Regions from separate parts of the Psychrilyobacter atlanticus DSM 19335 genome, predicted to be linked through region 3. Evidence: riboswitches for the same ligand, from Rfam matches in the RefSeq annotation. Region 3 holds a riboswitch; each other region holds the start of a gene.
The links. A riboswitch is a leader RNA that binds a small molecule or an ion and turns the genes downstream of it on or off. The one in region 3 is predicted to bind lysine.

Region 1 (8,468 bases), 1.4 Mb from region 3:
CCGATAAATTCGATGTGTTCACCTATTTTAGGCCTGTTAGCTCCATATTTTATAGCAAGTTTTGCTTTAGCCAAGGTAAAGTCAATATCTTTAATTTTATCGATATCGATAAGGATATCGGAAGTATAAGAGACTAATTGTTTGCTTATATCTATTTTGACTTCAGATTCTTCACAATTTTCTAGAACAACAATCTCTCTTCTTTCTTCCTTTAGTCTTATCTGTAATTCGTTATCTGTAGTTGAAAAGATTAGTTTTTCAATCTCTGATTTTTTATCTCTGATAGTTTTTAATTTTTCTGAATATTCGTTATAGATATGGAAGGTAGGGATTTTTTTTGATCCCGGGTCTAAAATATCTACAATGGGACTTAGATCAACAAGGTGAAAATCTTTTAAAAATATATCGTTTGAGATACTTTTAATCTCCATAAAGATCATAGTATTTATCTTTAATTCGAATAACTCAACCTCATCTAAAATTTTTCCTTTTTGAAGATTAAAAACTATATTGGATATATTTTTTAATTTCATAAGGAGAAGCTCTATCTTCTGGATCTCTCTTTTATTCTGCTGACACCTGTCTATAAAAAATTCCAAATGATTGAAAATTTCTTCTAAAATCTCAGCTTCCTCTATGGGAACAATATCTCTTTTCTTTTGGTTACCATATGGAGATATTGTAGTCAGATTATTTGTGAGATATTCCAACCCAATTTTTTCTCTGTTTTTAAGATCAAGGTATCTCATAGTTCTCCTCCTACAACATCTACAACATCTATATCTATAGATGTTTTTAATAGTTCACAAAATTTTTCACTCTCAAATGAATATCCATAAGGGGATGTGGGATTACAGGTCAAATACAGGAGATTAATACTGTCTAGGACCTCTAATTTGACTGGTATCATAGATAATTTATGATACATATTAGAATCTATAAAAATTTTTGTTCCATCTTCTATAACGATCGTAAAACTTTTAAACAACTCTCTATTTTGTATGATAGATTCTATCAATCCCTTGGATACAGCACCTCCTAAAACTAAATATTTGTGATTAGGTTTGACTGCATCGACTATCTCCCTATGAGAATTAAGGGAAGTAGGGAGGTCTAAGACCTCTATATTTGATTGGGTATCTACAAATCCAATCTTCCCTGTTTTTAATATCTCTCTGGTTAAATCTGCTATGTTATCAGAACATTTTGGTAACTGTAACATTTTTACATTATGACTGCTTTCTTCCACTACCTTTGTAAGATCAGGGGAAAAACTAGCTCCAGTAGCCAATATAGAGGCCTCTGAAACTAAATTTCCTGCACTGCCTTTTCGACTCAGTGCACCATCAATGAGGACTAAGTCACACCCAAAATCTAACATAAGATCTCTTACTTTTATGAGAGCGGAATTGTAGGAGGGACCAGCCACATCTACAAATCCATTGCTTAAAGCTCTCATAATTATTATTTCACCCATAGGGGTAGAGATACCTGTGGCAGCTAAAATTTCCTTTGTTATATCACATTTACAAAGTAAATTTTTAGCTGTAGCAACTATACTGCCCTTTTCCACATAGATTTTAGGTTTATGTGTATTAGTCACTCTGTCACAGTCTTCACCATCACGTCCAATAGAAGTGAGGCCGATAACTTTAGTTCCCTTTAAATTTTTTAATATATAATTTAAAGTGGTAGTTTTCCCTGAGTTTTTTTCCATCCCTATAATAGATATACTATTATAGGGGAGTAGGGAAGTAATCATTTTCTTAGTGTTCATTTCTGATATGTCTGTCAAGTACCTTAGGCTCGATAGCTAGTTGTTTACCATCTAATAGTTTAGCTATTCCAAGGTGTTGTCTCTCTTCTTGACAGTGTTTGCAGTCACATTTATCTTCATATGGTTTTGGCTCTGTATATGTTGTGATAACTCCTTCAAAGTTTCTAAGAACAACTCTTTTTGGACTTTGAGAGATAATATATTGCGGCATAACAGGAGTCTTACCTCCACCACCAGGAGCGTCTACAACAAATGTTGGAATAGCGTATCCAGACGTATGTCCACGAAGACCTTCAATGATCTCAATTCCTTTAGATACAGGAGTTCTGAAGTGTTCTAACCCTACTGAAAGGTCACATTGATAGATATAGTAAGGTCTTACTCTTATAGCTACTAGGTCTTGAACTAACTCTTTCATGATATGAGTACAGTCATTTATTCCTCTAAGTAAAACAGATTGATTTCCTAATGGGATTCCTCCATCAGCCATCAATTCACATGCAGCTTTAGAAGCAGATGTGATCTCATCTGAATGATTGAAGTGAGTATTTAACCAAACTGGATGGTATTTTTTCATCATATTTACTAGTTCAGGAGTAATTCTTTGAGGTAATACAACTGGAGTTCTAGACCCGATTCTTACTATTTGAACATGTGGAATAGCTCTTAATCTTTTGAAGATATACTCTAATTTTTCATCTGAAATAAGTAGAGCGTCTCCTCCAGAAAGTAATACATCTCTGATTACAGGAGTTTTAGCGATGTAATCGATAGCTGTATCTATTTTTTCCATTCCTAAAGCAGCGTCTGTTTGACCTGCAAATCTTCTTCTAGTGCAATGTCTGCAATACATAGAACACATATCTGTAACTAATAATAATACTCTATCTGGGTATCTATGAGTAAGTCCTGGAACCGGTGAATCCTCATCTTCATGTAGAGGGTCATCTAGGTCAGCATCTGCCTTATGTACCTCAGCAGCTGTAGGTATTGCCTGTTGTCTTACAGGACATTTTGGATTTGTTGGATCGATCAATGTTAAATAATATGGAGTGATTCCCATTCTAAGGATAGAGTTAGCTGTTTTTACTCCCTCTTCCTCTTCTGGTGATAGGTCAAAATATTTTTTTAAATCTTCTAAAGTTTCAATTCTATTTCTTACTTGCCATTGCCAGTCATTCCATTGTTCATCACTTACATTTGGAAATAATTCTTTTCTTCTGCTTTCGTAGTTTAAATTCATCATAATTTTGTTGCCCCCCCTTTTTATTTTTTATACATATAATTTTTCAAATAAGTTTCTGATAGTTTTAGATTCACGTATGATACCTAATGTAAGGTCAGCATGCCCCTTAGCGTATCCATTTCCTACGATCATTTGTACGTCTTTTCCTACACCTTCAGCTCCTAAAGCTGCTTTTGTAAATGATGTTGCCATAGAGAAGAAATAAACTACCCCATCGTCCTTTGTAATAAGGATAGATGACATCTCTGTGTTAGCTACATTTACATTATTAATAACTACGTCACATACGTCGTCCCCTGTAATCTCCTTTACTTTTTCATAAACTTCAACAGGTTTAGTAGCGTCTGCGATAATTACATGGTGAGCTAGTTTCATATCTAATATTCTCTTTGCATTTTCTTCACTGTATTCAATTACGATAACTTTACCAGAATCTCCAGCATTTACCATGGCTTGATAAGCACATAAAACACCAGATTTTCCACCTCCGCCGATGATACAAACTGTGTCACCTTCTTTAACTAATCTTTCTACTTGAGCAGGAGCACCAGCTACATCCAGTGCAGCTAAAGCTAATTTTTCAGGGATATCTGTAGGTAAAACAGAGTAGATACCGGTTTCAAATAAAATAGCTTGTCCATCTATATCAACTTGGTCGTTAGATACATTTACATTGTTAATCTTATCAATCTTTAATGGTGTAAGGGATAATGAAACTAAGGTAGCTAATTTATCTCCTACTTTTAAAGTTTTATCAGGAAAATCAGAACCGATCTCTTTAACAACACCGATCAACATTCCCCCAGATCCAGTTACTGGGTTTTGCATCTTTCCTCTCTCTCCTACAATCTCATTGATCATAGTAGTCATCTTATCTATATCTTTATTGCACGCATCTTTTATTTGTGTGAATGACGCTGAATCAATATTTAATGTCATTACATCAAGTAATAACTCGTTATTTTTAATCTTCATTGTGTTATCAATTTTTACTGCAGCCTGTGGCATAGTTCCCATAGGTTCTATTACTCTGTGTGTTCCAAATGGACATCCTTTTATCATTTTGCTCCCCCTTATAATCCTAATATAACTCTTGCTTCTGCTGGTGTTGCAATTTGTCTTCCGAGCTCCTTGGCAATCCTTACTACTTTGGCTACTAAGACACCATTAGATTCAGCCAAGACACCTTTTTCTAAATAGATGTTATCCTCAAAACCAACTCTTACATGACCGCCACTTATGATAGCTGCTGTAGCCAATGAAAATTCAAATCGTCCAAGACCGGCAACTGAATAAGTAGATCCGCAAGGTAAGCTGTCTCTTAAGAATAAGAAGTCTCTTAACTCTCCTCCGATTCCTCCATTAACTCCCATTACAAAACTAAAGTGCATAGGAGACTTGATGAATCCTTTTTTATTTAATCTAACAGCCATTTCAATCATAGATTTGTCAAAACATTCCAATTCAGGTTTGACATTTCTTTCTATCATCTTTTCACCAAATTCTTTGATGGTATTTTCTGTATTAGTAAAAACTTCGTCTCCGCCAAAATTTAAAGTCCCACAGTCTAATGTTGCCATCTCAGGGTGTAATTCTGTAGGCTGTAATCTTTCTTCATTGGTCATCCCCACAGCTCCACCGGTAGATGGTTGGACAATAACGTCTGGACATTTTTCCTTGATAGCGTCTATACATAGTTTAAATCTTTCTTTTGACTGGGTAGGAGTACCGTCATCTTCTCTCACATGAAGATGTATGATACTGGCTCCCTCTATATATGCCCCGTATGCTTGCTCTACAATCTCTTCTACAGTATAAGGAACGTTAGGGTTGTGTTCCTTAGTAACTTCAGCACCACATATGGCAGCTGTTATGATTAACTTTTCCATCATTGCCTCCCTTTTTTATTCTCTAAGAAAGCATAAATTAACTTTAAAAATTTAAATTACGCTTATCTGGGTAAAGCGTCACGCTTTTAATTTCTTTGTTTATCTTTAGGTGTTACACAAGTTCCAGTGGCTCTGCAAACAACAATTGGTTCTTCTAAGACTTCACAAGCAGAATCACTGATGTCAACTCTAGGAATGATAACCTTTCTAGCTTCAAAAACCATCCTTCTAGATGTGTTCCCGACTTTTTCTATATAACCGACAGCCTCGATAAAATCTCCTGCATATACTGGAGCCATAAACTCAACGTTGTCATAGGCTTTAAATAATCCCTCGTCTCCATCTTGTCTGATGAGGAGCTCGGTAGCTACATCTCCAAATAAACCTAGCATTCTGGCACCATCTACTAAGTTACCCCCATAATGAGCATCGTGGGTACTCATCCTCAATCTAATCATTACTTCTTTCACAACTCATTCCCCCTTTTTATTTTTTGCATCAAAAAAAACACCTATCTATGATTTAAGACAGAAAATTACCAAGAACTAAAAAGAAATAGCTCTCCACAACTAAAGTTGTGACAGTCAAGATGGATTTTCCCATATTAACCAAGGTTAGCTCTAGCAGATCCAACCTTTCGGCAATTAAGTCCTTCACTTTTAACTTCAGAAGATCCTTTGATCTTTAAGATGTTAAAAGTTACCACAATAAATGCTCCTCTATTATATATTTTATTTATGTAACCTATCTAAGAAAATGAAAACTCATTCATAGATTCGTTACAATACATTTTTACTATATAAAGAACACAAAGTCAAGTGAAAAAAATAATTTTATCCTCGTGGGGAGGAAGTATAAGGGAAAGTCTTTTTCTGACACTACCTATCTATTTACCTAGTTAATTGATAAACTTATTTTTTTAAAGCCAAAGGTATCAAGGATAAAATAAAAATTTAATTATAATATTGTTATTTTTTAAGGAAGTTTTATTTTATCTAATATATTTCAAATGAATAGTTATCATAATAAAGTTATATAATTGATTAATTTTTTTTAATCATAATTATCTATGAAAATCAAAAAATAAAAATTTAATAAAAAAGGAAGTTTATTGAATTTATCAAATAAAGAATAAGGAATAAATATTTTTTAGGAGGTAGTTATATGTATAAACCGAGGAGTATATATGTAGAAGTAGCTTTAGAAACTATTATAGCTAAATTAGGTTTAGATGGACAAAGTGAGGTGAAAGAAGATAAATATAAGGAGATCCAGGAATTGATGGAAAAAAAACCTTGTTTCGTCACCTTGTACAAGGAAGGTGCTCTGAGGGGATGTATAGGAACCATGATACCATATCGAGAAAATTTATTGGAGGAGATAAGAGGAAATGCCATCTCAGCTGCCTTTAACGACCCTAGATTTGAAGCATTAAAAAAAGATGAGTTAGAGAGGTTGGAAATTTCTGTAGATGTTCTCTCTCCTATGGAGGAGGTAGAGGATATAAAAGAATTAGATCCTAAAAAATACGGGATATTAATAAGTGATGGAAGATCTCAAGGGGTACTTTTACCGGATTTAGAGGGAATAGATAGTGTAGAGCAGCAGATAGAGGTAGCTATGAATAAAGCTGGAATAACCCGTAACCCCGGATTGGTTATAAAAAAATTTACTGTGAAAAGGTATAGGTGAGAAGATGAAAGAAGCTTTATTTTATAAGAGGTTAAAGGATAAAAAAATAGGCTGTGAACTATGCCCTCATAGGTGTATATTAGAGGATGGCAGTGTGGGCAGATGTGGTGTAAGGCAGAATATCGGCGGAACCCTGATGACTAAAAACTATGGGATGATTTCGGCTCTTAATATGGACCCCATTGAAAAAAAGCCGTTTTATCATTTTTATCCAGGAGAAGAGGTTTTATCCATTGGAAGTATAGGATGCAATATGAATTGTGCTTATTGTCAAAATTATGAGATAGCTAAGGAATTTAAAGGAATACGAGCTAAGGAATATACCTATGAGGATATATTGAGAAATTTTAAAGGATTTGGAGTAGCATTTACCTATAACGAACCTACCGTTTGGTATGAATTTATGCTGGATGTGGCAAAATTAGCGAAATGCTGCTCTAAAAAAACTATGATGATAACCAATGGATTTATAGAAAGGGAACCTCTGTTGGAATTAACTCCATATATAGATGGGTTTAGTGTAGATTTAAAAGGATTTACAGAAGAAGTTTACTCTGAATTAGGTGGGACTTTAGAAGGAGTTAAAAACACCTTGAAAGTAATAACTGGGAGGAATAAGCATCTAGAGATAGAGTTTTTATTGGTGCCTAAACTAAATGATGATAGGGAGACATTTATAGAGATGGTTAAGTGGGTAAGGGATGAATTGGGATCAAATATTGTTTTACATATAAATGGATATTATCCTAGTTATAAGCTGAAGACTCCAGCGACAGAAAAAAAACTTCTTTTAGAATTTCATGAGGTAGCTAAAAAATACTTGAACTATGTATATATAGGGAATGCAGGGATAGACTTAGATACAGTCTGTAGTTGTGGAAATTTACTTGTTCAAAGGGATGGATGGAATGTAGAAATGCTAGGATTAGGTGAGGATGGCCGATGTAAAAAGTGTGGAGAGAAGGTCGTGGAGACGGGAGGGAGCTATGAAAAAAAGGGAGGAGTTTGTAAAGGGTAAGTTTTACCCTTCTAAAAAAGAAGAAATTGAAGAGATGATTGAATTTTTTTTAAGAATAGAATCTCCTAAAAAAATAGATTGTGAGATATTAGGAGGAATAGTCCCCCATGCAGGTTATGAATTTTCAGGACCATCTGCAGTTCATTTTTTTAATACCTTAAAGGGAAAAGACATTGAGACTGTAATTATAGTAAATCCTAGTCATACAGGTTATGGAGGGGCTATAAGTCTAGATACAAATAAAATCTGGGGTTCTCCTATGGGTGACTTGGAGATAGACCTTGATTTTGAAAAAGAATTGGATTTGTCATATTCGGAAGATGCACATAAATATGAACATTCTGGAGAGGTCATGCTGCCGTTTTTAAAATACTTTATAGAGAGTAAATTTAAAATAGTTCCTATAACAATGAAGATTCAAAGTTATAAAAATGCGAAATATCTGGCTGAAAAAATATATGAAACTGCTAAAAAACAAGGAAAAAAAATTCTGGTGATAGCATCTTCTGACTTTTCCCACTATGTAAAAAAAGAATTGGGATATAAATTAGATCAGTTAGCCATAGACAGGATAATGGAACTAGATAGCCAAGGACTGGAGGAGACAGTAGAAGAATATAATCTAAGTATATGCGGATATGGACCTATTATGACTCTTTTAGAGTATAGTAAATTGGTGGCAGGGGATCCTAAGGTAGAAATTTTAAGGAGGGGGAATTCAGGGGAGAATTATCCCATGGAGGAGGTTGTAGACTATATAACTTTTTTAGTATATAAGTAAATATTTGATTTTAAAGGTAAGAGGAGTCTATCCTTTTACCTTTTTTTATTATCTAGGGGACAAAA
Region 2 (8,468 bases), 2.1 Mb from region 3:
AGGGGAACCTTCAGATGTAATATTTAATATTCACGATGCCTGTCCTACAAGAAATATTGGATCACATCACGAAAGTGTTAGATGGATATTGGAGGAATTAGGCTATAATTATGAAGAGATGAACAACATCAAAGAAAACACAAGGTGCTGTGGTGTAGGTGGAATGTTAGGTTGTATAAATGAAAATCTCTATAAAGATATAGTAGATAGAAGAGTTAACGATGCTACCCAAGATCATATTATTTCTTATTGTGGTTCATGCAGAGGATCTATGGAATTAGGCGGGCTGGATTCACTTCATATATTGGATTTAATTCATGGAGATTGTTATATGAAGAGAGATGCAAAAAAAAGAAGTGGTAACTATGGTTTTCATAATAGATTAGATGCGAAGAAGAGATTGAAAAAATATACAAATTAAAAACTAAAAAAAGTTCTCTTAGGAGGACTTTTTTTTTTAGAATTTTTTTATTCTTCACATTAACTTCACAAAGGTCGGTTATTATATCTATATAAAGAGAAGTAAAAAAAATTAAATCAGGGAGTGATTAAAATGAAAAAGAAAATAATAGTAGGTTTATTAATGGTATCAGCACTATCTTTCGGAGCTGGAAATAATAACGTAAAAAATATTAATAACAATGGACAAAGAGGAACTTACCATACTCAAATGATGAGTAACTTATCGGAAAAACAACAAACAGAATTAACTAAGACGATGGAAGATAGAAGGGAAGCTAACTACAAAAAAGGTTTGGATATAAGATCTAAACAATTGGAATTAGAAAAACTATTAGCAGAAGATAAGGTGAATTGGAAGAGTGTAGAAAGGGTAAACAAGCAAATATCGGATATGAAAGCTAAGCAAAGATTGGATGGTATGAAATTTAGAAGTGATATAGAGGGGAAATATGGAATCTCTATGGGTCATAAGGGAATGAGAGGTAACTGTGGATCTACAGGTGGGAAACATATGAAGAACGGGCATATGGGAAATGGCAACCACATGAATGGTGGAAATGGATACAGAAATAACTAAGATTAAATAAATAAAAATAGGAGCTCTCAGGGGCTCCTATTTTTTTATCCCATTAATTTTTTCAAATATTTGAAAAAATCCTTCTTATGTTCTTCAGATGTGATACAGACATTGGAAAACATCTCCATAATCTCTTGGTTAGTACTGTTAAGAGCTGATTTTACAGCCAGGGATTGATTTAATATATCGCCACAATATTCTCCATTTAGGAGCATTTTTTTCATTCCTTTTACCTGACCTTCAATTTTATTTAATCTGGTAATAATACTTTTTCTGGCTTCTATTATCTCCTCGTCATTTAATTTTGAGATGGTACAGATCAGATCAAGATCCTGTTGCCAAGATTTTAATCCACCTTTCATTTCAAAGATATTTTCAAACCCTAAATCAGTCATCTCGATACATGCCTCTTTACTTATATGTCCAACGGCACAATAAATAAGATATGTTTTTTTTCTGTCTAGTTTTTTAATTTCTCTTTTGAAGATACGTGGTTTTTCAAAGTCTATCAAGATAGCACCATCTAACCTTCCTTCGTATAAAAATTCCTTTTCAGTCCTCACATCGATGATAACAAGGTCACTTTCTTTTGTTATCAGTTTTTTTGTTTCTTGAGGGGTAATAGAGTTGTATATAGTTGTCATTGTTTCGTTTTTCATAGATAAATACCTCGTAAATTAGATTTTAATAATAAAGATATTATAACCTCAGGATTACTTTCTGTCAATTTAATGAAAATTAAAAATAATTTTAAAGATTGTTAAAAAAATCTACAAGGCGCTTTTATTCTGCAAAATAGTAAACCAATATAAAAAAATCTAAATTTAAAAACCTTTGTTTTTATCAGTGTTTTGGAGAAAGTTGAGTACTGAAAAAGGAAAAAATGAACTAATTCAATATACATATGTATAAATCATAGTAAATACGCTTGACTCTCTATTTCTAATTTGATATACTGGTAGAGGGTATAATAAATTAGAAAAAGTTAATATAGATGTGAAAAATAATACAATGAAAAGCAGGAGGAGTACAATGAGCAAAAGAATACTAGTAGTAGGTGGAGTAGCAGGTGGAGCATCATCAGCAGCAAGATCAAGAAGATTAGATGAAAATGCAGAAATAATAATGTTTGAAAGAGGTCCGGTAGTATCGTTCTCAAACTGTTGTTTACCATATCATATCTCTGGTTTAGTTGAGCAGGAAGAAACATTAATCTTAATGACACCAGAAAAATTTAAAGGTCAATATAAGATAGATGCAAGGGTAAACAGTAATGTTATATCTGTAAATACAGAAGCTAAAACAATTGAAGTAGAAAATACTTTAACTAAAGAAATAACCACTGAAAAATATGATGCACTAGTAGTATCTCCTGGAGCAGATGCCATCGTACCTCCGTTCAAAGGATTAGATAAAATAGATAATTTTGTATTAAAGACAGTACCTGACGTTTCTAAGATAATGAAGTTTGTAAAAGCTAAAAACCCCAAGCATATCACTGTAGTAGGTGGAGGATTCATAGGGTTAGAAGCAGCTGAAAACTTGAGAGAAACAGGGATCGAAGTTACTTTAGTAGAGGGAACTGATCAAATAATTCCATTTGTAGATAAAGAGATATCTTATTTTGGACAAGCTGAAATGGTAAAGCATGGAATCGAAGTAGTGTTAGAAGATCTTGTAGAAGGTTTTGACACTAAAAAAGTATTGTTAAAATCTGGAAGAGAGATAGAAACTGATGGAGTAATCTTAGCTATAGGAGTAAGACCATCTACTGGATTCTTGAAAGATTCAGGAATAGAATTAACTGATAGAGGATATATAGTAACTAACGATAACTATGAAACAACAGCAAAAGATGTCTATGCAGCAGGAGACGCAATATTAGTTAGAAACCAGTTAACTGGAAACTTATGTCCATTGGCAATGGCAGGTCCTGCTAATAAGCAGGGAAGATTAATTGCTGACAGAATAAACGGTAGAGAAATAAAAAATAATGGTTATATCGGGTCAGGAGTAGTTAAGTTATTTGATATGAACATAGCTTCTACAGGATTATCTGAAAAGATGTTAAAAGACTCAGGAATCGACTATGAGGTAGTATATGCAGCACCTCCAGGAATAGTAGGAATAATGCCAGGGGCACATTTAGTATTCTCTAAACTGTTGTTTGAAAAGAAAACAGGAAAAGTATTAGGAGCTCAGTTCGCAGCAACAGGAGCACCCGATAAGAGAGCAGATGTAATAGCAACTGCAATAAAAGCTGGTATGACAGTAGAAGATCTATTTGATTTAGAATTAACTTATGCTCCTTCATTTGGAACTGGTAAAGATGTAGTAAACAAGATTGGATACATCGGTTCAAACTTAAATGAAGGTGCGTTTAAGCAGGTAACGTTTATGGAAGTATATGACTTATTAAAAGCTGGAGAGCAGGTTATTGACGTTAGAGAAATTTGTGAATATGAAGAAGGACACGTAAAGGGAACTGTAAATATTCCTATGAGTGTTATGAGAGACAGATTAGATGAACTGGACAAAACAAAGACAGTATACGTTCACTGCAGAACAGGTGAAAGAAGTTATAACATGACATTGATGCTTCAGGCAAATGGTTATGATGTTAAGAATGTTGCAGGAAGTTATGAATTCATAAAGATGTATGAAGAGGTATCTTGTTATAACGATAAAGCAAGGGAAGAAATTATGATAGGTGACTGTGTTGATTGTTGCGGAACTTTAGAAAAAGCAAAGTTATAATAAAAATTATTGGTTTGAATAAATAAAATAGGGGGAAGGAAAACCTTCCTCTTATATTTTATAATATATAACGTGAAAAAAAATACAAAATTTAATTATTATTTTAGGAGGTTTGAAAATGAAAAAGGGTCAAAATTTGGCAGGATTAATAGTACTAATACTAATGTTAATTGTAGGTAAAACAATGCTAGGAAGCTCAATGTTATTTTTTAGATTATTGGCGGGAGCTGGATTTGGATATGCATTAACTAGAGGATTTATGGGGTTTGCAGGATCTGTAAACAGAGCTTACAATACAGGTTCAACAAAATTAATGAGAATATTAGCTTATATGTTCTTAGGTACATCTATTTTATCGGCAGCATTTCTTTATAATGCAGATGCCAGTTCATACGATCTTTGGGTAAACCAAGTTAACTCTGGGTTAATCCTTGGTGGAATCATGTTTGGATTTGGTATGACATTCTCAGTTTGTTGTGCATCAGGAGTTTTAACAGACGTTGTTACAGGATTTTCAAGAGGATTCATTACTCTTATCTTCTTCGGTATGGGTGTTTTCTTAGGATTCCCTTTCCAAAGAGCTGCAACTTGGGTAAAAGAGGCTGGAATTTCAACAGATTGGATCAGAAAATCATGGTTTACGTCTGAAACAGGTGCAAAGTTGTATAATGGAGTTTATTTCCCGGATTTATTTAAATGGGATGGATTAGACGGGTATTTAGGAGCGGTTCTATTAACTTCACTACTTTGTGGAATAGTAGTATATATGTCTAAAAAATATGAATCTTCTAGAAGAGTATCTGGAACTTTTACAGGGGTACCTAGTGAATTAGAGCAAGTTAAGATCGCCACACAAGATAAAGATAGTAATAAAGAGTTCAAATTATTAAGTGAAGAAACATACACAAGATTATTTGTTACACCGTGGTCTATGAAAGTAGGAGCAGCGGTAATAGCTGTTATATTCACATTATTAATGGGTGTAACTAAAGCTGGATGGGGAGCTTCTACACCTTACGGATGGTGGTTCGGAAGATTCTTAATGGTATTTGGAATATCACCTGAATCATTATCTAACTTTACTAATTTCCCGGTAAAATTCTATACAATGCCATTTTTCGATCATCCAATCAATGTTCAAAATATTGGAATTATGGTAGGAACAATAATTTGTTTACTTTTAGCTGGAACATTTAAGAGTACAGCAACAAGCGAGATCAAAATCACATTTAAACAAGCGGCTCTATATGCTATGGGTGGAATATTAATGGGATTTGGAACTAGACTTGCAAATGGTTGTAATGTAGGAGCATTATATACTCCAATTGCAAACTTCTCACTATCTGGATGGGTTTTCTTTGCTGCTTTAGTAGGTGGAGGAATCTTAGGAAACAGAGTTGCAGTAAAAATAAAATAGTATTTTATTCATTCATAGTGAATGAGTAAAGACTATATAAAATCTTGACCCTAGTCAGGATTGCAAGATTAAAAAATAGCAAAAAAAATATAAACTATAAAAAATATGTTTGACAAATATAACTGAAATAGATATACTAGTCTCAACATAAAAATATATGAATGAAGATAGAGGTTGCAAACCTTAGGAGTATTTTGGAGGAGTCGGATAGATTTTGAAACCAAAAGAAAGGAAGTTTTGCCGAAATTTAAGATTTGTCGAAATCTTAAGTTGGGACTATGGATAATATCTGTGGTACTGTCATTATCAGATGATAATGGGGAGCTGTCGAATGATTTTAAGATAAAGACCTATTATACATAATTGTAGGTTTATAAATTAGAGTTATCGGTAGAGATCCGATAACTCTTTTTTTTGAGTTAAAAGATCTCCTTTCTTCAAAACACTTAGGAGGAAAGATATGAGAGGTATAATAATTGTATTGTTGTTAGGAGTTATGAGTAGTTTAGGATTTGGAGCAGATTCATCAGAGGCGGCGTTAAACTTAGGAGCGTGGACACTTCTGCCACCAATTATAGCTATAACTTTAGCTTTTATAACTAAAAATGTAATTTTGTCATTATTTATAGGGATCTATTCAGGGTCATTCTTATTGGGGATAACTCAGGGGAAAAATTATCTATTTAGTTTAATAGGAGGTTTTTCCGATATAACCAATAGAATAATCGGATCTATGGCAGATTCATGGAATGCAGGTATAATCTTACAATGTTTAACTATCGGTGGATTGGTAGCATTGATCTCTAAGATGGGTGGAGCAAGAGCTGTAGCAGAATCTTTGGCTAAAAGAGCTAAAACTCCTAGATCAGCTCAATTGATCACTTGGGTTATGGGGTTATTTATCTTCTTTGATGACTATGCTAACGCACTTATTGTTGGGCCGATTATGAGACCTATAACAGACAAGATGAGAATATCGAGAGAAAAATTAGCATTTATAATAGATTCAACAGCAGCACCTATTGCAGGGATAGCACTTATCTCTACCTGGGTAGGATATGAGATATCAGTAATAAAAGACGGATATTCACTTATAGGAATGGAAAATATAAATGCATACAGCATCTTCGTACAGACAATTCCATATAGATTTTATAATATTTTGATGCTGGTATTTGTGGCATCTACAGCATATTTCTTGAGAGAATTTGGTCCTATGGCTAAGGCTGAAAAGAGAGCCAGAACAACTGGTCAGGTGACAAGTGGTTCGGCAGCTAAAGTTAGTCCAGAGGAAGCTAAGATGATAGCTCCTAAAGAGGGAGTAGTACTTAACATATGGAACGCTATCATACCAATTATGGTATTGATCATAGGTTCATTTGTAGGTTTCTATCTTAATGGAAAGGGTTACTTAGAGGGAGCGGTACTTGAGACTGTAAATAATTCTCCACTATCGTTCTATGCTATCAGAGAAACTTTCGGAAATGCAGATGCTTCATTGGTAATATTCCAGGCAGCATTATTCGCATCCATCGTAGCTATCGTTATGGGAATATCTAAAAAAATATTTAAGTTTTCAGAGGCTATCGATACTTGGGTACATGGAATGAAATCATTGGTAATAACAGGAGTTATATTATTATTAGCTTGGTCATTGACTTCTCTGATAAAGGAATTAGGAACATCTGTATACCTGGTAAATGCATTGGCTGGAACTATACCAAAAGCAATTCTGCCATCTATCATATTTATCTTGGGATCGGTAATTGCTTTTTCTACAGGAACATCATATGGAACTATGGGAATATTGATGCCGCTGGCAATACCATTAGCTAATGCTATCGGTGGAGCTGCTGGGTTATCGGGAGAAACACTATCATCATATATAATCATGAGTATAGGAGCGGTTCTTACAGGAGCTATCTTCGGGGATCATTGTTCACCAATATCTGACACGACTATTCTTTCATCTATGGGAGCTGAATGTGATCATATAGAGCATGTAAAAACTCAAATTGTATATGCACTTGTAGTGGGAAGTATCACAATATTATTTGGATATTTACCAGTTGGAATGGGAATATCGATCTACGCTGTTTTACCTGTATCTATAATAGCTACTATACTTGCTGTAAGATTTTTAGGTAAATCTGTAGAGGAAGTGTCGGAGACAAGAGAAGAAGTGGAATTAGTATAAAATTTAGCAGACCTAGTCGGAGTTCCGACTAGGTTTTTTTTATTTTGAATGATAATTATGGTATAATAAAATGATAAAAAACTAGTGTAATATAGATTGGGGGAAAAAATGAGGATATTAATAATAAGGCTGAGTTCTATAGGGGATGTTATATTAACCACCCCAATCCTAAAAAAATTAAAGGAAAAAAATAAAAATTTAAAGATTGATTTTATAGTTTTGGATAAATTTAAAGATGCTATAGAGGGGAATCCCAATATAGATAATCTGATTATCTTTAAAAAAGATACAGATGACGGAATAAAAAATATAAGGCATTTTTCAAAGATATTGAAAGAAAATAAATATGATTATGTATTTGATCTGCATTCTAAGATAAGATCTAGATTGATCACATTTTTTTTGGGAGAGAAAACTTTCAGGTATATAAAAAGATCATTATATAAAACTATCCTTGTAAAATCTGGATTGATTAAATATAGAGCTGATAATACCATAGTGAAAAACTACTTTGATGCCTTCAAAGTTTTAGGGATAGATTACAATGGAGAAGATTTGGAGTTTAATTTTTCTGAAAAGGATGAAGAAAAAGTAGAGAGCTATAAAAATTATGTGGTGTTCGCACCGGGAGCTTCTAAAAATACTAAAAAATGGACTGTAGAAGGATTTGGTAAACTAGCTCAATTGATAAAAGAGAGATATAAGACAGAGATAATTCTGATCGGAAGTCCTAAAGAGAAGGAAGAGTGTGAGGAAATTAATAAAATAAGTGGGAACATCTGTATAAATCTGGCTGGTGAATTAAGCCTGAAAGAGAGTGGAGCATTGTTATCCAAAGCTAAATTTTTAGTGACCAATGATTCGGGACCATTTCATATCGGACGTGGAGTTAAGACCAAGTCCTATGTGATATTCGGCCCTACAGATCCAAATATGTTTGAGTATGATGAGTTAGGAGTTTTGATCTATGGAAATGAACCATGTTCTCCGTGTTCATTACATGGAGATAAAAAATGTCCTAAAGATCATTTTAATTGTATGAAAAATATAAGTGCTGA
Region 3 (8,468 bases):
TTAGGAAAAGTTCTAAATAATTCCGGTATTCCTCCCATCCCCCTTGTAGGAGTAATACCAGGATCATAAGCCGGCATATTATCATAGATTATTTGATGCCATTCTTCAGGAACAGGTGGATTCCCCCATTCAATAGGATCACTCCAATCTCCACTGTGAGTTGGCATGACTAATGTTCCCTCTTCTCTTACAGCATCTATGAGAGCCATTATTACACTTTGTGCTCCACCACATACCCATCCTAAACTAGAGAGAGAAGAGTGAACTAATAATGTATCACCTTTTTCTATTCCTAAACCTTTTAAATCTTCTAATAAAGATTTTTTTGTAACAGGCATCTTGGTTTTATCTATTATATTTTTTTCACTCATTCTCTGTCTCCTTTTTTTTAATTTAGTCAACTTTCTTTTTTACACGATGTACTCACACTAATTTTAAATAACTCTTTCTGTTACTTTCTCGATTCACGAGTACTTAATTTATTTCTATAACTAGAAAAAATTAAGATGTGAAAAAAAGTAACCAAAGTTCAAGATTATATAAAAATTATTATTTCATAATCTAAAAGATTATAAAAAATCGAATCGAAGCAATATTTTTTAGTAAGTCGTCGAATATTTTTATAAACTTTTTTTCATATTCCATTTACATAATTTTTATAATATCAATTTAAAACTTTGATATATATTAAGATCTTTAAAAAAGGTCATAAGAGGGAAGAGGCCTACTTCTTCTCTCTCTCTGCTATCTCCTTCAATACCTTTTTTATATCCTGAGCTCTCTCTTTTTTACACACTAAGAGGGCATCATCGGTTTCTACTACCACCAAATCTTCTAACCCAATTGTAGCTACTATTTTTTTCGTTCCTATAATTATATTGTTCTTACTTCCGATCTCAATGAGTTCATTAGCTCTGTTTACAGTCCCGTTTTCATTGTGTTCCAATACCTCATCTAGTGCAGGGTAACTCCCCACATCATTCCAACCAAAATCTACAGGTATAACCTGGATATTTTGAGCTTTTTCCATTATTCCGAAATCGATGGAGATCTTTTCAAATTTCTCAAATAAAGTTTTAAGTTCCTCTATTTCAGCTTCTGCATCTATTTTTTTATCTTTTAATGCAGTGATCTTATTAAAAATTTTAAAATGTTTCGGCATATATTTTTCAAAAGATCCCATGATCATATCGAGTCCTATGACAAACATCCCACTATTCCATAGGTAGTTCCCGGCTTCTACATACTCCTCTGCTCTCTCTAAATTTGGTTTTTCCCAAAATCTTATTACCCTACTTGGTTCCCCTATATAGGCTTCCTTTACCTCTATATATCCATATCCTGTTTCAGGTTTATTAGGCTTTATCCCTAATGTAATGATGGAATTAGTTTCCATCGCTATCTCACTGGCTCCTACTATTCTCTTTCTGAAGTTATCCTCATTTTTTATGATATGATCCGAAGCCAACACCACCATGGTAATGTTTTCATCCTTTAATTTTTCCTTTATCTTAACTGCTCCATATCCAATGGCAGCAGCAGTATCCTTGAATGCCGGTTCCACAATTATATTTTCATAGGGTAGGTCAGGAAGCTCCTTTCTTATGGCCTCTGCCTGGATAGCATTGGTACCTATAAATATCTTATCTGCTGATATGATGGGCAGTATACGGTCTACTGTCATCCTGATTAAACTTCTTTCTTCATCTATTAATTTCAACAATTGCTTGGGTCTTTCCTTCGTTGATAGGGGCCAAAATCTTTCCCCAGATCCTCCTGCCATTATAAATGCTGCTAACATACACCACCACTCCTATTTTATCGATTTAATTCTCATTTTTAATCTTAGATTTTTCCATTGAGAAGATAAGTTTTTAATATTTCCCTTTCATCTACAGATCTTATTTTGAGTTTATTTTTCCTATTCATTTTATTTTTTCATCCCTATTTTTTATCTTGGTAGAGCTTCAATACTTACTACTAATAGTATATACTAAATACTTGAAAAATATGATATAATGTTACGAATAAAAAAATTATTTTTTATAATTGGATATAGATATACAATCATAATTATCTATTAGACTTATAAAAATTTGGAGGTTAATAAATGATATCAACTAGTAGTATAGGGCTTATGTTCCCTGGAAAAAAATTATTTGAAGATGTAAATATTAAATTTACACCTGGTAACTGTTACGGACTTATCGGAGCTAACGGTGCTGGAAAATCTACATTCTTAAAAATCTTGGCTGGTGAAATCGACGCCACTGAAGGTGAAGTTATCTTAGGACCTAGAGAAAGATTATCTTTCCTACAACAAGACCATTTCGCTCACGCAGATGAAGTAGTTTTAAATGTAGTAATGATGGGTCATAAAGAATTATTCGCTATAAAAAAAGAACAGGAAGAGCTTTATGCAAAACCTGATGCAACAGATGAAGATTATGCAAAAGCTGGAGAATTAACTGATAGAATCGAAGAATTAGACGGTTGGTCTGCTGAAACTAATGCAGAAAAATTACTTACTGGATTAGGAGTAGATCCTTCAATTCACTATAAAGTTATGAACGAACTTACAGAGCCTGAGAGAGTTAAAATCCTTTTAGCACAAGCATTATTTGGTGATCCAGATGTTCTTTTATTAGACGAACCTACAAATGGTTTGGATATCCATGCTATCAACTGGTTAGAGAACTTTTTAGCAAACTTTAACGCAACTGTTATCGTTGTATCACATGATAGACATTTCTTAAATAAAGTATGTACTCATATTGCTGATATCGATTTTGGTAAAGTTAAGATGTTCGTAGGAAACTATGATTTCTGGTACGAATCAAGTCAAGTTGTATTAGAATTAATGAGAAATAAAAATAAAAAATTAGAGCAAAAAAGAGAAGAATTACAAACCTTCATCGCTAGATTCAGTGCCAATGCTTCAAAGTCAAATCAAGCAACAGCAAGAAAAAAGATGTTAGATAACTTAAAATTTGAAGATATGCAAGTTTCAAATAGAAAATATCCATTCATCGAATTCAAAGCTGAAAGAGATGCTGGAAACAACATGTTAAAAGTTGAAAACTTAACTAAAACTATCGATGGAGTAAAGGTATTAGATAATATCTCATTCACTATCAATACTGGAGATAAAGTAGTACTTTTAGCTAAAAATGATATAGTTAAAACAACTCTTATCAAGATAATGGCTGGAGAGATAGAACCTGATTCAGGTAGTATCACTTGGGGAGTAACAACTTCTTTAGGTTATATGCCTAGAGATAACTCTGAGTACTTCACAGCTAACAGTGGAACTGACCTTATTGACTGGTTAAGACCATATTCATCTGATCCTCACGAAAGTTTCATCAGAGGATTCTTAGGAAGAATGTTATTTGCTGGAGAAGATTCTCAAAAGAAACCTAGTGTTCTTTCTGGAGGAGAAAAAGTAAGATGTATGTTATCTAAAACAATGATGACAGGAGCTAACGTTTACTTATTCGATAACCCTACAGACCATTTAGATCTTGAATCTATTACATCATTAAATAAAGCGTTAATTAAATTTAACGGAACTATCATATTTGCAGCTCATGACCATGAGTTTATTCAAACTGTAGCCAATAGAATTATTGAAATAACTCCTAATGGAGTTGTCGATAAATTAATGGACTTCGATGAATATATCAAAGACGAAGGTGTAGAAGCTAGACTTGCAGAGATGTATAACTAAAAGGAACGTGACGTTCCATCTAGATAAAATAAAAAAGCTGAGGCTGGCCTCAGCTTTTTTTATTCCCCAATAAAATTATAATTTTATAATTTTTTGGATATTGTGTCCCGTTGTTTTTTATTCAAATACTCCTAATTTACGGCAGATACCTGTATATACCCTAAGTCCATTTCCCAATACTTTCTCATCAAAATTAAATTTGGAATTATGCAGTGATGCAGTATATCCAAGTTCTTTATTTTTAGTTCCTACAAAGAAAAAAAGTCCCCTTGTTACTTCCTGATAAAACCCAAAATCCTCAGCTAACATCTCAGGATCTATCTCCTCAAATCCCAGTTTTTCATCTCCTCTGACAACATCTTCTAAAACATCGTAGTATTTCTTATCATTTATAACAGGAGGATATCCTTCAGCCAACTCTATCTCTATTTCAACTCCATAACTGAGCTCCATTCCACGGGCTATACCCCTTATTTTATCTACAATAAAATTAAAGGTCTCTGTAGAAAAAGTCCTTATAGTTCCCTCCATCCGGGTAACTTCCGGAATGATATTTCTTATAGTTCCTCCCTCTATCTTACCTATGGCAATTATACTAGGATCAAAAGGAGCTACAAATTTTGAGGTAATAAGATTAAACCCTTCGAACATCTTCCCTGCTACCTGGATGGAATCTATCCCCAACTGGGGCTGGCCCCCATGACCACTTTTCCCTTTGATAATTATATTTATCTCTGCCGCTTTGGCCATGAATCCCCCTGCTCTGCAGCCGATTATTCCCTCTTCTAACTTTGGAAAAAGATGTAACCCGAAGATCCCCATAACATTATATTTTTCCAAGATTCCACTTTTTACGATGTCCTTGGCTCCTCCCGGTCCCTCTTCAGCAGGCTGAAATATTAGAAGGATATTTTTTTTCAATTTTTTCCCCTTTAAATAATCCATAAACCCCAGCAGAGTCGCCATATGACCATCATGTCCGCAGGCATGCATAACTCCCTCGTGTTTAGAGGTATAAGAAACTCCTGTTTCTTCTACAATTGTCAGTGCATCCATATCTGTCCTGAACCCATAAGTTTCCTCTGAACCCCCATCCAGATAGATATAAATTCCTGTTTCACAAATTATTTCAGGCTCATATCCCATCTTTCTTATCTCTCCCAGTAAATAAGCCTGAGTCTTTTTTTCCACATACCCTAATTCCGGAATTTCATGTAAATTTCTTCTATATTTTTTCATATTTTCTATTATTTTTTCCATCCCTGCCTCCTTAAAAGAAATTTCTCATATTATCTTAGGTAAAAGTAAACCTTATTTTTTTAATTTTTAAAAATATATATTATATATACGAAACATATATAATACAAAAGTTAAAAAATAATATATTTCAAAATTATATAACGTATATATTATATATATTTTATTTTATTTTATGTTTAATGCTATACTTACTTCAAATCATAAGAATAGAGGTTGCAAATACAAATAGTAAAGACAGGGAGAAGGCATTTTAAGATCTGTTTTGAAAGGTGTAGTTGCCGAAATATAGATTTCGCAAAAATCTATGTTGGGGATATGGATAAGATCCATATAACTGTCATTATCATAATTAGGTAATGGGGTGCTATTTGAAGTCATAGATTATCTTTTATCTCATTTTTGATTAGATGTAATTTTGCTCTTCAGTAGTTCTCACTACTGGAGAGTTTTTTTATTAGGAGGAAAGATATGATCATAGTACATAAATACGGAGGAAGCTCACTGGCTGACTTAGACAGAATTAAAAAGATTGCCTCCCACATCTCAAAATTAAGTGATGCAGGAGAGCAGATAGTTGTAGTCGCTTCTGCCATGGGTAAAACCACAAATAACTTAATAGAGATGGCTAAAAAAATATCTAAAACACCAAATATAAGGGAATTGGATACCCTCATGGCTACAGGAGAACAGCAGACAGTCGCTTTGTTATCTATGGCACTGAACGAATTAGGTAAAGACTCTATCTCACTTACAGGTCCCCAAGCAGGAATAACTACCGTAGGTCACCACACCAAAAGTCGTATTAAGAGTGTAGATCCAAAGATAATTAGATCTCATCTAAATTCCGGGAAGATAGTTATCGTAGCAGGATTCCAGGGAATGAACCAAGATGGAGACATCACTACATTGGGCAGGGGTGGATCGGATACCAGTGCAGTAGCTCTGGCTGCCAGTTTAGGAGCACAATGTGAGATCTATACCGATGTAGATGGAATTTATGGTATAGATCCCAGAGTATATCCAAAGGCTAAAAAAATACAAAATATATCTTACGAGGAGATGATGGAAATGGCAAATTTAGGAGCAGGTGTTATGGAAACAAGAGCTGTGGAACTGGGGAAAAAATATAATGTTCCCATCTATGTAGGCGAAAGTTTAAGAGATCATGATGGTACCTTGATATTAAATCAAAGTGAAATTATGGAGGATAAACCCATTACCGGCATCACCCTAAATGAAGATATCTTTATGGTAAATATCCAGCACCTTCCTTATTCGGAAAACCTGGTCGCAAATATTTTTAATACTCTGGGTAAATACGAATTAAATATAGATATGATCAGTCAAAACATCACCACTTCCGGTACCTTAGACCTTTCTTTCAGTTGTTTTAAAAGAGAAGAATCTCTTTTGAGAAAAGCTATCGATGAATTAAATGGAAAATCACAGGAAATTTCCATAGAGATCAAACCAGATTTAATAATGCTTTCCCTGGTTGGGATCGGAATGGTTAGTTATTCAGGAGTTGCAGCCAAAGTGTTTAATACCCTGGCTGCTCATAAAATTCCTTTTTATCATATAACTACTTCTGAGATCAGTATCTCATGTACTATTTCTAAGGAGCACAAAACTATAGCAATTCAGATGCTAGCTAAAGAATTTGACCTGTAAAAATCATATAATTAAAAAATTTATTTAGGAGGAGATCATGAAAAAATATAACATCGCCATTGTAGGAGCTACCGGAATGGTCGGAAGAACCTTCCTTAAGGTATTAGAAGAAAGAAATTTCCCCATAGACAATCTTTATCTTTTAGCTTCTTCTAGATCTTGTGGAACAGAAATTAATTTTAGAAATAAAAAATATATAGTTGAGGAACTTACCTCAGAATCTTTTACTAAAGAAATAGATATCGCTCTATTCTCTGCCGGAGGAAGTATCAGTAAAGAAATGGCTCCTATAGCTGTTTCTCATGGAATCACAGTTATAGATAACAGCAGTGCATGGAGGATGGATCCTAATATTCCTTTAGTTGTTCCTGAAGTAAACCCAGAAGCAGCAGCAACAAATAAACTCATTGCCAATCCTAATTGTTCTACCATCCAGGTAGTAGTACCTCTAAAGGTATTAGATGACCTCTATGGAATAAAAAGAGTTATCTACTCTACCTACCAGGCTGTATCTGGATCTGGAGTAGCCGGAATAAAAGATTTAAAAGATGGAATAGATGGAAAAGCCCCTTCTAATTACCCATATCCTATAGCCTTTAACTGCCTTCCTCACATAGATGAGTTCACAGAGAGCGGCTATACTAAGGAAGAGTTGAAGATGATCGACGAAACGAGAAAAATTTTAAATAAACCCGATCTTCCTATTACTTCTACCTGTGTAAGAGTCCCTGTAGAAAATGGACATTCTGTATCTGTTAATTTAGAATTTGAAAAAGAATTTGGTTTAGCAGAATTAAAAGAAGTACTTCAAAATAAAGAGGGAATTATCTTACAGGATGATGTACAAAATAATATCTATCCAATGCCTATAAATGCCAGTGGATCAGATGAGGTATTTGTAGGAAGAATTCGAAGAGATCATAGTATAAAAAATGGTGTAAACCTGTGGATAGTAGCCGATAACATCAGAAAAGGTGCTGCTACAAATACCGTTCAAATTGCTGAATTATTGATAGAACAATAATATTTATATATATTTTATTACAATTTTAAATAGGAGGATTTATGGGAATTTTTAAAGGATCTGGAGTAGCTCTTATCACCCCGTTTAACGAAGATATGAGTATCAATTATACTAAATTAGAAGAGCTCATAGAATGGCATATAGAGAACAAGACCGATGCCTTGGTAATCGCTGGAACCACCGGTGAAGCCTCTACCCTTCCAGATGAAGAACATATAGAATTAGTTAGAAGAAGTGTTGAGGTGGCTAATGCTAGAGTTCCTGTTATAGCAGGAACTGGTAGTAACGATACTCGTCACGGAGTTAGATTAAGCCTTGAATGTGAAAAAGTTGGAGCCGATGGTCTTCTCATCGTTACACCTTACTACAACAAAACCAACAGACAAGGATTGATAAATCACTATACAACTATAGCTGACAAGGTAAATATACCTATTATTTTATACAATGTCCCAGGAAGAACCGGAATGAATATTCCTACTGATGTAGTAGTTGAATTGAGTAACCATAAAAATATAGTAGGACTTAAAGAAGCCAGTGGAGATATCTCCTACTTAGCTGAAGTAGCTAGAGTCTGTGACAAGGACTTTTCTATTTATTCAGGTAATGACGATATCATAGTTCCTGTTTTATCATTAGGAGGAGTTGGAGTTATATCAGTATTAGCCAACGTCATGCCCCTTGAAACTCATAATATTGTTATGTCTTATTTAGAGGGAGATGTGGCTCGATCTAGAGATTTACAACTTTCTCTAAATTCATTTGTTAATTCTTTATTTTTGG
Region 4 (8,468 bases), 1.4 Mb from region 3:
TATCGGACTCTGTATAGGTGGGAGATTTGAGAAAAAAGAGTTGCTGCCTTATATAGTTTCCCAAGTGTTAGGGGGGATACTTGGTGCAGGTGTTCTATACATTATAGCTTCAGGTTTAACGGGATTTGATCCGGCAGCCAGTGGATTTGCTTCAAATGGGTACGGAATCCATTCTCCTATGGGATTTAGTTTGTTAGCGGGATTAGTTACAGAAATTGTTCTTACAGCAGTATTTTTGATTATTATAATGGGAGCAACAGATGAAAGAGCTCCACAAGGATTTGCACCAATAGCTATAGGTTTGGGCTTGACTCTGATTCATTTGATAAGTATCCCGGTGACAAATACATCTGTAAATCCTGCTAGAAGTACAGCAGTTGCTATTTTTCAAGGGGGATGGGCTATAGATCAATTATGGTTATTTTGGGTAGCACCGATTATAGGGGCTATATTAGGAGCTCTGATATATAAAACTATGGAAGAAAAACAAAAATAAGATAGTCATGAATGCAAGGACACTAGTTGGTGGAAAAACAGTTGATAATTCTTGACTAAAATGCTACAATAATTGGTGAAAATATACATAAAATTAGGAGGGAAATATGCAAACATTTACAACTAGTGGAGTATGTGCTAAAACGATAGATTTTAAAATAGAGGAAGGTATTGTTAAGAGTGTAAAGTTTAATGGTGGGTGTGCAGGGAATGCTATCGGGCTATCAGCTTTAGTAGAGGGAATGAAAGTAGAAGATGTGGTTACTAGACTACAAGGAACTGAGTGTGGAAAGAGACCTACATCATGTCCTGATCAGTTATCTAAAGCATTAAAAGAATTTATTAAATAAAATTAGAAGGAGGTTTTTAGTTTATAAATACTAGAAACCTCCTTTAAATTTGTTATATTTTACAGAAAATATGGTAAAATTAAAAGAGTAAAAAAATATAATCATAAATTTCATAATATATTCTTTAGAGAAATCGTAATTTAAACTAATGTAGTTTTTAATCTTACATAAAAGAAATAGGAGGGATTAGATGAAATACATATATATTTATATGGGAATAATAAATTTTTTAACTTTTTTAATCTTTGGAATAGATAAATATAAGGCTAAAAAAGACTATTCAAGGGTATCGGAAAAAACGTTATTTCTCCTCTGTTTTATAGGGGGCGGAATAGGTGGATTTGTAGGGATGTATACCTTTAGACATAAAATTAGAAAATGGTATTTTAATCTGCTGGTACCCATATCCATAGTAGTAGGAGTTTATGGAGGATATTCTATTTATAAAGTTTTAATGAGTAACTAATGACTCAGCTGCCAATGGACACCAATTGGGATTTAAGATGTATAATGTACAATAAAGAAGAAAAATTAAAAGAATCAGTCACAGATTACACAGCTTAAAATCTTGGACAGGAAGTTCACAAAGAACAAAAAAAGAGTCTAGAAAGAGACGCTAAGACTTAGTGACCTTATTTCAAAAAACTTCGTGAGCTAAGTGCAGGGGTTTTATTCGTGAAATTCGTGACAAAAATAAAATTATAATTAGAAGGAGAGTATTAAAATGAAAATAGAGAATGGAAAAAAAGTAACTTTAGAATTTGTGTTGAGAGATGATAAGGGGAACTTATTGGATAAAACTACTAAGGGGGACGAATTAATTTTTACCTATGGTGATGAAGCTGTGGTTATAGGGTTAGAAGAAGCTCTTTTAGGGAAAAAAACAGGAGATAAATTTAATGTTAAAATAACTCCTAATAAAGGATATGGTGAGTACGATGAAAACCTTACGATCGAGATGCCTATAGAAGACTTTGACGGAATGGGCCTTTATGAAGGGTTAGAGTTTGAAGCTGACACAGATGAAGGAGTAGGAGTTTTCACTATAAAGGAAGTCATTTCAGAGGAAGATAAAGTAATAGTAGACGGAAATCATCCCTATGCAGGAATGACCCTTAATTTTGAGATAAAAGTAGTAAAAGTTAAGTAAAATAGTAACGTGACGTTGCATCCAGTTATGCTTAACTTAAGTCTTTAGAAACTTTAAATTTTTAAAAGATTATAAAATTTCTGGATAAGAAAATATAAAATTAATAATTGGTAGTTCTTGACTATTAATTATTAATTTTATTTAGATTTATGGTATAATATTTAGCAAATAAATTAAAAGAGGTGTTAGTTTGAGTTTAAAAATGGATATAATAGGATTGTTATCACAGTATGAGCATGGAAAATTTTCAAATATATTATTGAATGATTATTTTAAAGAACAAGAAACAGAGATTCCTGGGTTGACTCGTGGAGAAAAAGGATTTATCACTGAAGTATTTTATGGAACGATTAGAAATGTAATGTTTTTAGATTATTCAATAGATAAAAGAGTAAAAAGTATAGATAAATTATGGGTAAGAAACTTACTTAGATTATCTATGTATCAAATACACTTTATGGACTCAGATGATGCAGGAGTAGTATATGAAGGTGTAGAAGTAGCTAAGTTAAGAGGTGGAACATTCATCGGAAGTTTTGTAAATGGTGTACTTAGATCATTTATTAGAGAAAAAGATGAAGATATAGAAAAATTATTAGAAGAGGGAAGAGAAGACATAGTTTTATCGTATCCAAAATGGTTCTTTGATGAGATCAAGTGGGAACATAAGGAAAATTATTTAGAGATATTGAAGTCTTATAAAAAAATTCCTAATATCAGTGTGAAAATAAATAAATTAAACTATAATGAGGAAGATTTCTTAGGATTATTAGAGATAAAAGGTATAAAGATCTTAAAAAAAGTAGAGGATGTTTATTATATAGATTCAGGAATGATATTAGAAACTAGTGAATTTAAAAGAGGTCAAATTACAGTACAGGATGGATCTTCATTCTTAGCAGCTAAATATTTAGATCCTCAACCAGGTGAAAGAATATTAGATACTTGTAGTGCTCCTGGTGGAAAAGCCATGGCTATGGCAGAGATGATGGATAATGAAGGTGAGATCGTAGCTTTAGATATCCATGAACATAAGTTGAAATTAATAGAAAGCAGAACAAAACAAATGGGGATAGATATAGTTCATGCTGAGCTTATGGATGCTAGATTAGTAGAAAAAGAGTTTGGAACTGAGTCCTTTGATAGAGTATTAGTAGATGCTCCATGCAGTGGTTTTGGAGTAATCAGAAAAAAACCTGAAGTACTTTATACTAAGAAGATGAAAAATGTACAGGAATTAGCTAAATTACAGCTGGATATATTAAATGCTGCTGCTAAAGTAGTAAAAGTAGGCGGAACTCTAGTATATAGTACTTGTACTATCCTTAATAAGGAAAACCTTGAAAATGTAACTAGATTTTTAAAGACTAACCCTAACTTCGAGGTAGAAAAAGTAGAAATATCTCCTAATGTAAATGGAAGTTTTGATAAATTAGGTGGATTAAATATATTTGATGAATTCTTAGATGGATTCTATATGGTTAAATTAAAGAAAATAGAAAAATAGAATAATATGTAAGGGTGGATGTTATGTCTGCCTTTTCTTTATAAAAAGGAGATATTTATGATAGATGATTTAATAAAAGCAAACGAGTATGTGATATCTAAAATTAAAGAAAATGATGAAGTTATCCTTGAGATGGAAGAGTATGCAAAAGAACACAATGTACCTATTGTTACAAAGGAAGTGGCAGAATATCTTAAATTTATGATTAAATCTAATAAGAGTACAAATATATTAGAAGTTGGGACTGCTATTGGGTATTCAGGAAGTGTTATGCTGCAGGGGAATGAAGGTGTTACTATTACAACTCTAGAGATAGATGAGGATAGATATAATGAAGCCCGTATAAATTTTGAAAAGATGGGATATAGTTCTAGAGTAACTCAAATTTTAGGAGATGCTTTAGTAGAGATCCCGAAATTAAATGATACTTTTGATTTTATCTTTATCGATGCAGCCAAGGGAAAATATATGGATTTTTATAAAGATTCTTATAAGTTATTAAAAAAAGATGGGGTAATATTCATAGATAATATTATGTTTAGAGGATACCTATATAATGAATATCCTAAAAGATTTAGGACTATTGTTAGAAAGTTGAATGAATTTATTGAATATCTCCATGAAAATGAAAATTTTGTATTACTGCCTTTTGGAGATGGAATAGGATTAGTATATAAAGGGTAATAGGAAACTTTATATTTTCTATCCTTTAGTGTGATTTTTCTATTTAGATAAGAATGAACAGAGGAAAAATATTGTAATAGTAGTTGATAATAATTATTTAAATTATATATATTAATTTATAATAATTTGGAGGTATAATATATTATTACAATTAAATGTTGATAGAGGTTGCACTTGATATTAGTAGTTTAGTGGAGATGGTTGGTCTGTGAAACTAGATGAAAGGATTTTTTGCCGAAGGGTATTTTTTTAACAGGAAAATACTACTGGGGATATAATGAATAATTATATCACTGTCATTGAAGTTTTCAATGGAGCGCTATCTGAAGGTATTTTATTCAGATGAGCTTCCAACAGCTTAAAAAATAGAAGCCGACAGATAAAAATCTGTCGGTTTTTTTGTTATCTGAGAAATTATAGTTGGGGCATAATACCAGTAATTTATTTGGTAAATCTAAATTATGTCTATCTGGATGCAACGTCACGTTGCTTTTGTTTTAAAATTTTATTAAATTTGGGAGGGATAGTTATGAGGTTTGAAAAATATCATGGGTTGGGAAATGATTTTATTATTGTAGGTGAGGAGGAGATAAAGACAACTTTAAAATATTCTGAATTGGCCAAAAATGTCTGTAACAGGAAGACAGGCTTAGGTGCTGATGGGTTAATAGTCGTTTCTAAAGATGAAGATAATAATAATGAGATGATCTTTTATAATGCTGATGGGAGCTTTGATACTATGTGTGGAAATGGATTTAGATGTTTTTGTCTTTATCTAAAAAACCATAATTTAATAAATAAAGGTGAGTTAACTGTTAGAACAGGGGCAGGAATGTTAAAGGCAGAAATTATTAACAATAATCCTTATATGGTAAAAGTTAATATGGGAAGGGAAGATTATTACCATGAATCCATTAAATTGAGTTCTCAAGGGGAGTTGTTTAACAAAAAAATAAAGGTTGAAAATAAAGAATTTAATATAACTTCCTTATTTATGGGAACTACCCACACGGTAGTTTTTGTAGATGATATATCAAATGAATTTGTAGATGAATACGGTCCTCTTATAAATGATTTGGAATTTTTCCCGTTGGATACCAGTGTTAATTTTTGTAAGATCGAGGAGGGTAAACTGAGGATAAAAACATGGGAGAGGGGAGTGGGACGGACATTGGCATGTGGGACAGGAAGTTGTGCATCAGCAATTGTAGCTAAAAGGTTAAATCTTATGGGGAATAATGTAGTAGTTCAGCATTTATTAGGAGAGTTGGAGATTGAATTGGGAGAAGAAATTTATATGATAGGGAGTGGAGTAAAGGTAGCTTCTGGTTATTTTGAAAACCGAGAATAGAAAATCAGAATAAAATAAAAATAGGAATTTACCCTATCAGAGGCAAATTCCTATTTTTTTATATCACGTTATAATCTCCCTGTTCCATCTTGTGTTCTTCATGTCCTTCGATTTCATCCTGATGATCACCCTCAGAAGTAACCGTTCTAACGACATATTTGTTGAAGGAGTCGTTATAAAATTTATATTTATAACTGCCATCCATATGAGACATAACCCAAACTCCGCTGCAAAGAGGAGTTTCATCTCTATAAAGGGTCCAACTATCATAATCTTTAGTAACTGCATAATCACCGTTTGCAAAAATTTCAATCTCTTTTCCAAAACACAGTTCTTTCTCCTCATCCACTAGATGATGAATACCATGCTTATCACAATAAGTATAGTAGTTTTCATGATTTGGAACTTTTTCAATAGTTTTTATCTCTACTTCTGATATGTGATCCATCCATTTTTTCATAATGATACCTCCAGATTAGCTAAAATAACTTTTGTATGAGATTAGTTTTAATTTATAGACAGAGATCTTTCTATATTATAATAGATATGGGAAAAGTGTTAAAAATCCTTTAAAATTTAGATTTTAATTTGCTTTTAAAATCTGCTATAATTAAGTGTATGGTTTTGATGTTAATTGTATGTTAAATCTATATTAAAATAAGAAAAAGTAGGAGAATCTAAAGATGAAAACACTAAAAGAATGTATATTGACAGCTAAGGAAAAATATAAAGAGGATATATTTGTCAAATCAGCTTTAAAAAATTATACATATGATGAAATAATAAAGGACGTTTTAAAATGGTCTGGGTACCTTATCGAAAGAGGGGTAAAAAAAGGTGATCGAATTGGAATAATAACTCCTAAGTCTATAGAACAACTTAAATCTATCTATGCTGTATGGATGGCAGATGGAATTATTGTCCCTATAAATGAAAATAGCAGGGAGGCTGAATTAAAGTTTATACTAGAGGATTCAACTCCTAAAGTTATTTTAACAGTCTCTTCACTGGAGGAAAAAATAAAGGATCTCTATCCAGAGGCAGAGACTATTCTTTTAGAAGACTTTGATGGGTTATCTAAATATTCAGCCTATGAAGAAAGGTCTGGGATTGATTCAGAGGATACAGGAGCTCTTATATATACCAGTGGTTCTACCGGAAATCCAAAGGGCGTTATGCTCACTCATAAAAATTTGATTAGTAATGGAGAATCGATTGTTAAGATAAAAAAACTAATAACTGATGACTGCCTCTATTCTATCCTTCCCTATTGGCATAGTTTTTCTTTAGCTGTAGAAGTTATAGGATCTATAATGAGTGGCCTAAGCTTAGGATTTACAGAAAATCAGAGAACTTTTGTTGGGGATATTCCTCTTTTTAAACCCACTATAGTACTAGTTGTACCAAGAATACTGGAGATGATCAAAGGGAGTATAGAAAAACAAATAAAAAATGCTGGTTCAGAAGCTGAAGAGGGCTATCAAAAATTATTGCAGATTGCCCCACTTATAAAAGGTGATCGATATGATTCTACTCCCAATGAGGAATATAGACAGATCTATGATATCTTAGATAAAAGATTACTGGTAAAAATTAGATCTGTTTTTGGAGAAAATTTTAAAGAATTTATTTCTGGAGGAGCAGCACTTGATATAAACTTACAAAGATACTTTGGATATTTAGGACTACCGGTGATGCAGGGTTATGGACTGTCTGAGACATCCCCAGTTGTCAGTGTAGATGGTCTAGAGGATTATTGTTATGGAAGTTCAGGGAACTTATTGAAATGGCTCTTAGATCAGCCACTTGGAGATTTTACATTTTTAGATGAAATAGGAAATAGAGGAAAGGATCTCAAGGGAGAATTACTTTTAAAAGGAAGCTGTGTCATGAAAGGGTACTGGAATCACAGAGATGAAAGTGCGAAAGTGATAAAGGATGGGTGGCTTCATACTGGGGATATAGGTTATTATAAAGAGGAAAAATTATATATAAGTGGTAGAAAAACTAATATGATAGTTTTAAAAGGCGGAGAGAATATTCATCCTGAGTTTATTGAAAATGAATTGAAGAAATCAGATATTATAGATGATGTGATGGTTATCGGAGATGGATGTAAAAATTTATATGCATGTTTGACAGTCCCAGAAAATTATGATGAGGTACATGAAAGTGAACTAAATATCTTATTAAAAAGTGAAGTAAAAAGATTGACAAATCATCTGGTTTCCCATCAAAAACCGAGAGATATATTACTGATTCCTAGGTTTACAATAGAGGATGAAACTTATACAGGGACTATGAAAGTGCGAAGACATATGGTAAATAAAAGGGAAAACGAAAAGATCAATAGTTTTTTAGAAGAAGTTGGAGAAAAGAAAAAAATATAAAAAGGAAAGTAAAATAAATATGTAATACTTAAAGAGTAAGAATAAATTTATTGAGGTGTTTTTTATGAAAAAAGAATTTCTAGAAATATTGATGAAAAAAGATAATTTCCCATGTAAATTAGATAAAAAAGATGGAGAACTCCTAAAAAAATTCTTTAGAAAAGATATAAAATTTGAAGTTGATTCTGTAAATAGAAAAAAAGTCAACGATTTGGAATTTAGATACATTTATGAGGAGGGAGGGGTAAAATATATTCTTTTGGAGGAATATACTTTCAAAGAGGGAGAAACGTTTCTATCTTTGGAAAATTCCATAGGAGTAGATTATTATTTTAATAAAATATAGTTTTATTCTGTTGATGCTTTTATATTCTGGAATATGTTTTGCCAGAGATCCTCTACCTTCTCTAGAGGGCAGAATCATAAAAGTTAAGGAAGATAATTCACTCTTGGTTGTGATAGAGAGAGAATTTGGAATACCAGCGGGGTTTTATCGAAGACTGGAATTTGAAACAGGGGAAGAGCCCTATATAAATGTGGG

Region 1: another riboswitch for lysine. It lies ahead of kal (3-aminobutyryl-CoA ammonia lyase); the one in region 3 lies ahead of K337_RS0111310 (aspartate kinase).
Region 2: another riboswitch for lysine. It lies ahead of K337_RS0101035 (Na+/H+ antiporter NhaC family protein); the one in region 3 lies ahead of K337_RS0111310 (aspartate kinase).
Region 4: another riboswitch for lysine. It lies ahead of dapF (diaminopimelate epimerase); the one in region 3 lies ahead of K337_RS0111310 (aspartate kinase).

What each region holds. Positions count from the first base shown of each region.
Region 1 is NZ_KE384547.1:849,630-858,097, forward strand. Features, by position in the region: gene kamC (lysine 5,6-aminomutase reactivase ATPase KamC) at 1-749, opposite strand, end outside; gene kamB (lysine 5,6-aminomutase reactivase subunit KamB) at 746-1,777, opposite strand; gene kamA (lysine 2,3-aminomutase) at 1,767-3,020, opposite strand; gene kdd (L-erythro-3,5-diaminohexanoate dehydrogenase) at 3,051-4,085, opposite strand; gene kce (3-keto-5-aminohexanoate cleavage enzyme) at 4,097-4,912, opposite strand; gene kal (3-aminobutyryl-CoA ammonia lyase) at 4,999-5,370, opposite strand; lysine riboswitch at 5,461-5,642, opposite strand; gene amrA (AmmeMemoRadiSam system protein A) at 6,077-6,604, shown strand; gene amrS (AmmeMemoRadiSam system radical SAM enzyme) at 6,609-7,622, shown strand; gene amrB (AmmeMemoRadiSam system protein B) at 7,591-8,403, shown strand.
Region 2 is NZ_KE384547.1:121,527-129,994, reverse strand. Features, by position in the region: gene K337_RS0101060 (FAD-dependent oxidoreductase) at 1-421, shown strand, start outside; gene K337_RS0101055 (Spy/CpxP family protein refolding chaperone) at 554-1,039, shown strand; gene K337_RS0101050 (metal-sensing transcriptional repressor) at 1,084-1,698, opposite strand; gene K337_RS17410 (FAD-dependent oxidoreductase) at 2,072-3,796, shown strand; gene K337_RS0101040 (YeeE/YedE family protein) at 3,915-5,213, shown strand; lysine riboswitch at 5,374-5,548, shown strand; gene K337_RS0101035 (Na+/H+ antiporter NhaC family protein) at 5,674-7,410, shown strand; gene K337_RS0101030 (glycosyltransferase family 9 protein) at 7,507-8,468, shown strand, end outside.
Region 3 is NZ_KE384547.1:2,262,433-2,270,900, forward strand. Features, by position in the region: gene K337_RS0111290 (AAC(3) family N-acetyltransferase) at 1-371, opposite strand, end outside; gene K337_RS0111295 (mannose-1-phosphate guanylyltransferase) at 725-1,801, opposite strand; gene K337_RS0111300 (ABC-F family ATP-binding cassette domain-containing protein) at 2,111-3,730, shown strand; gene K337_RS0111305 (M20 metallopeptidase family protein) at 3,848-4,990, opposite strand; lysine riboswitch at 5,190-5,365, shown strand; gene K337_RS0111310 (aspartate kinase) at 5,459-6,661, shown strand; gene K337_RS0111315 (aspartate-semialdehyde dehydrogenase) at 6,699-7,685, shown strand; gene dapA (4-hydroxy-tetrahydrodipicolinate synthase) at 7,727-8,468, shown strand, end outside.
Region 4 is NZ_KE384547.1:909,678-918,145, forward strand. Features, by position in the region: gene aqpZ (aquaporin Z) at 1-496, shown strand, start outside; gene K337_RS0104780 (TIGR03905 family TSCPD domain-containing protein) at 603-845, shown strand; gene K337_RS0104785 (DUF1294 domain-containing protein) at 1,036-1,311, shown strand; gene K337_RS17705 (FKBP-type peptidyl-prolyl cis-trans isomerase) at 1,570-1,995, shown strand; gene rsmB (16S rRNA (cytosine(967)-C(5))-methyltransferase RsmB) at 2,186-3,502, shown strand; gene K337_RS0104805 (O-methyltransferase) at 3,560-4,186, shown strand; lysine riboswitch at 4,341-4,516, shown strand; gene dapF (diaminopimelate epimerase) at 4,716-5,537, shown strand; gene K337_RS0104815 (hypothetical protein) at 5,596-5,997, opposite strand; gene K337_RS0104820 (AMP-dependent synthetase/ligase) at 6,221-7,927, shown strand; gene K337_RS0104825 (hypothetical protein) at 7,992-8,273, shown strand; gene K337_RS0104830 (hypothetical protein) at 8,284-8,468, shown strand, end outside.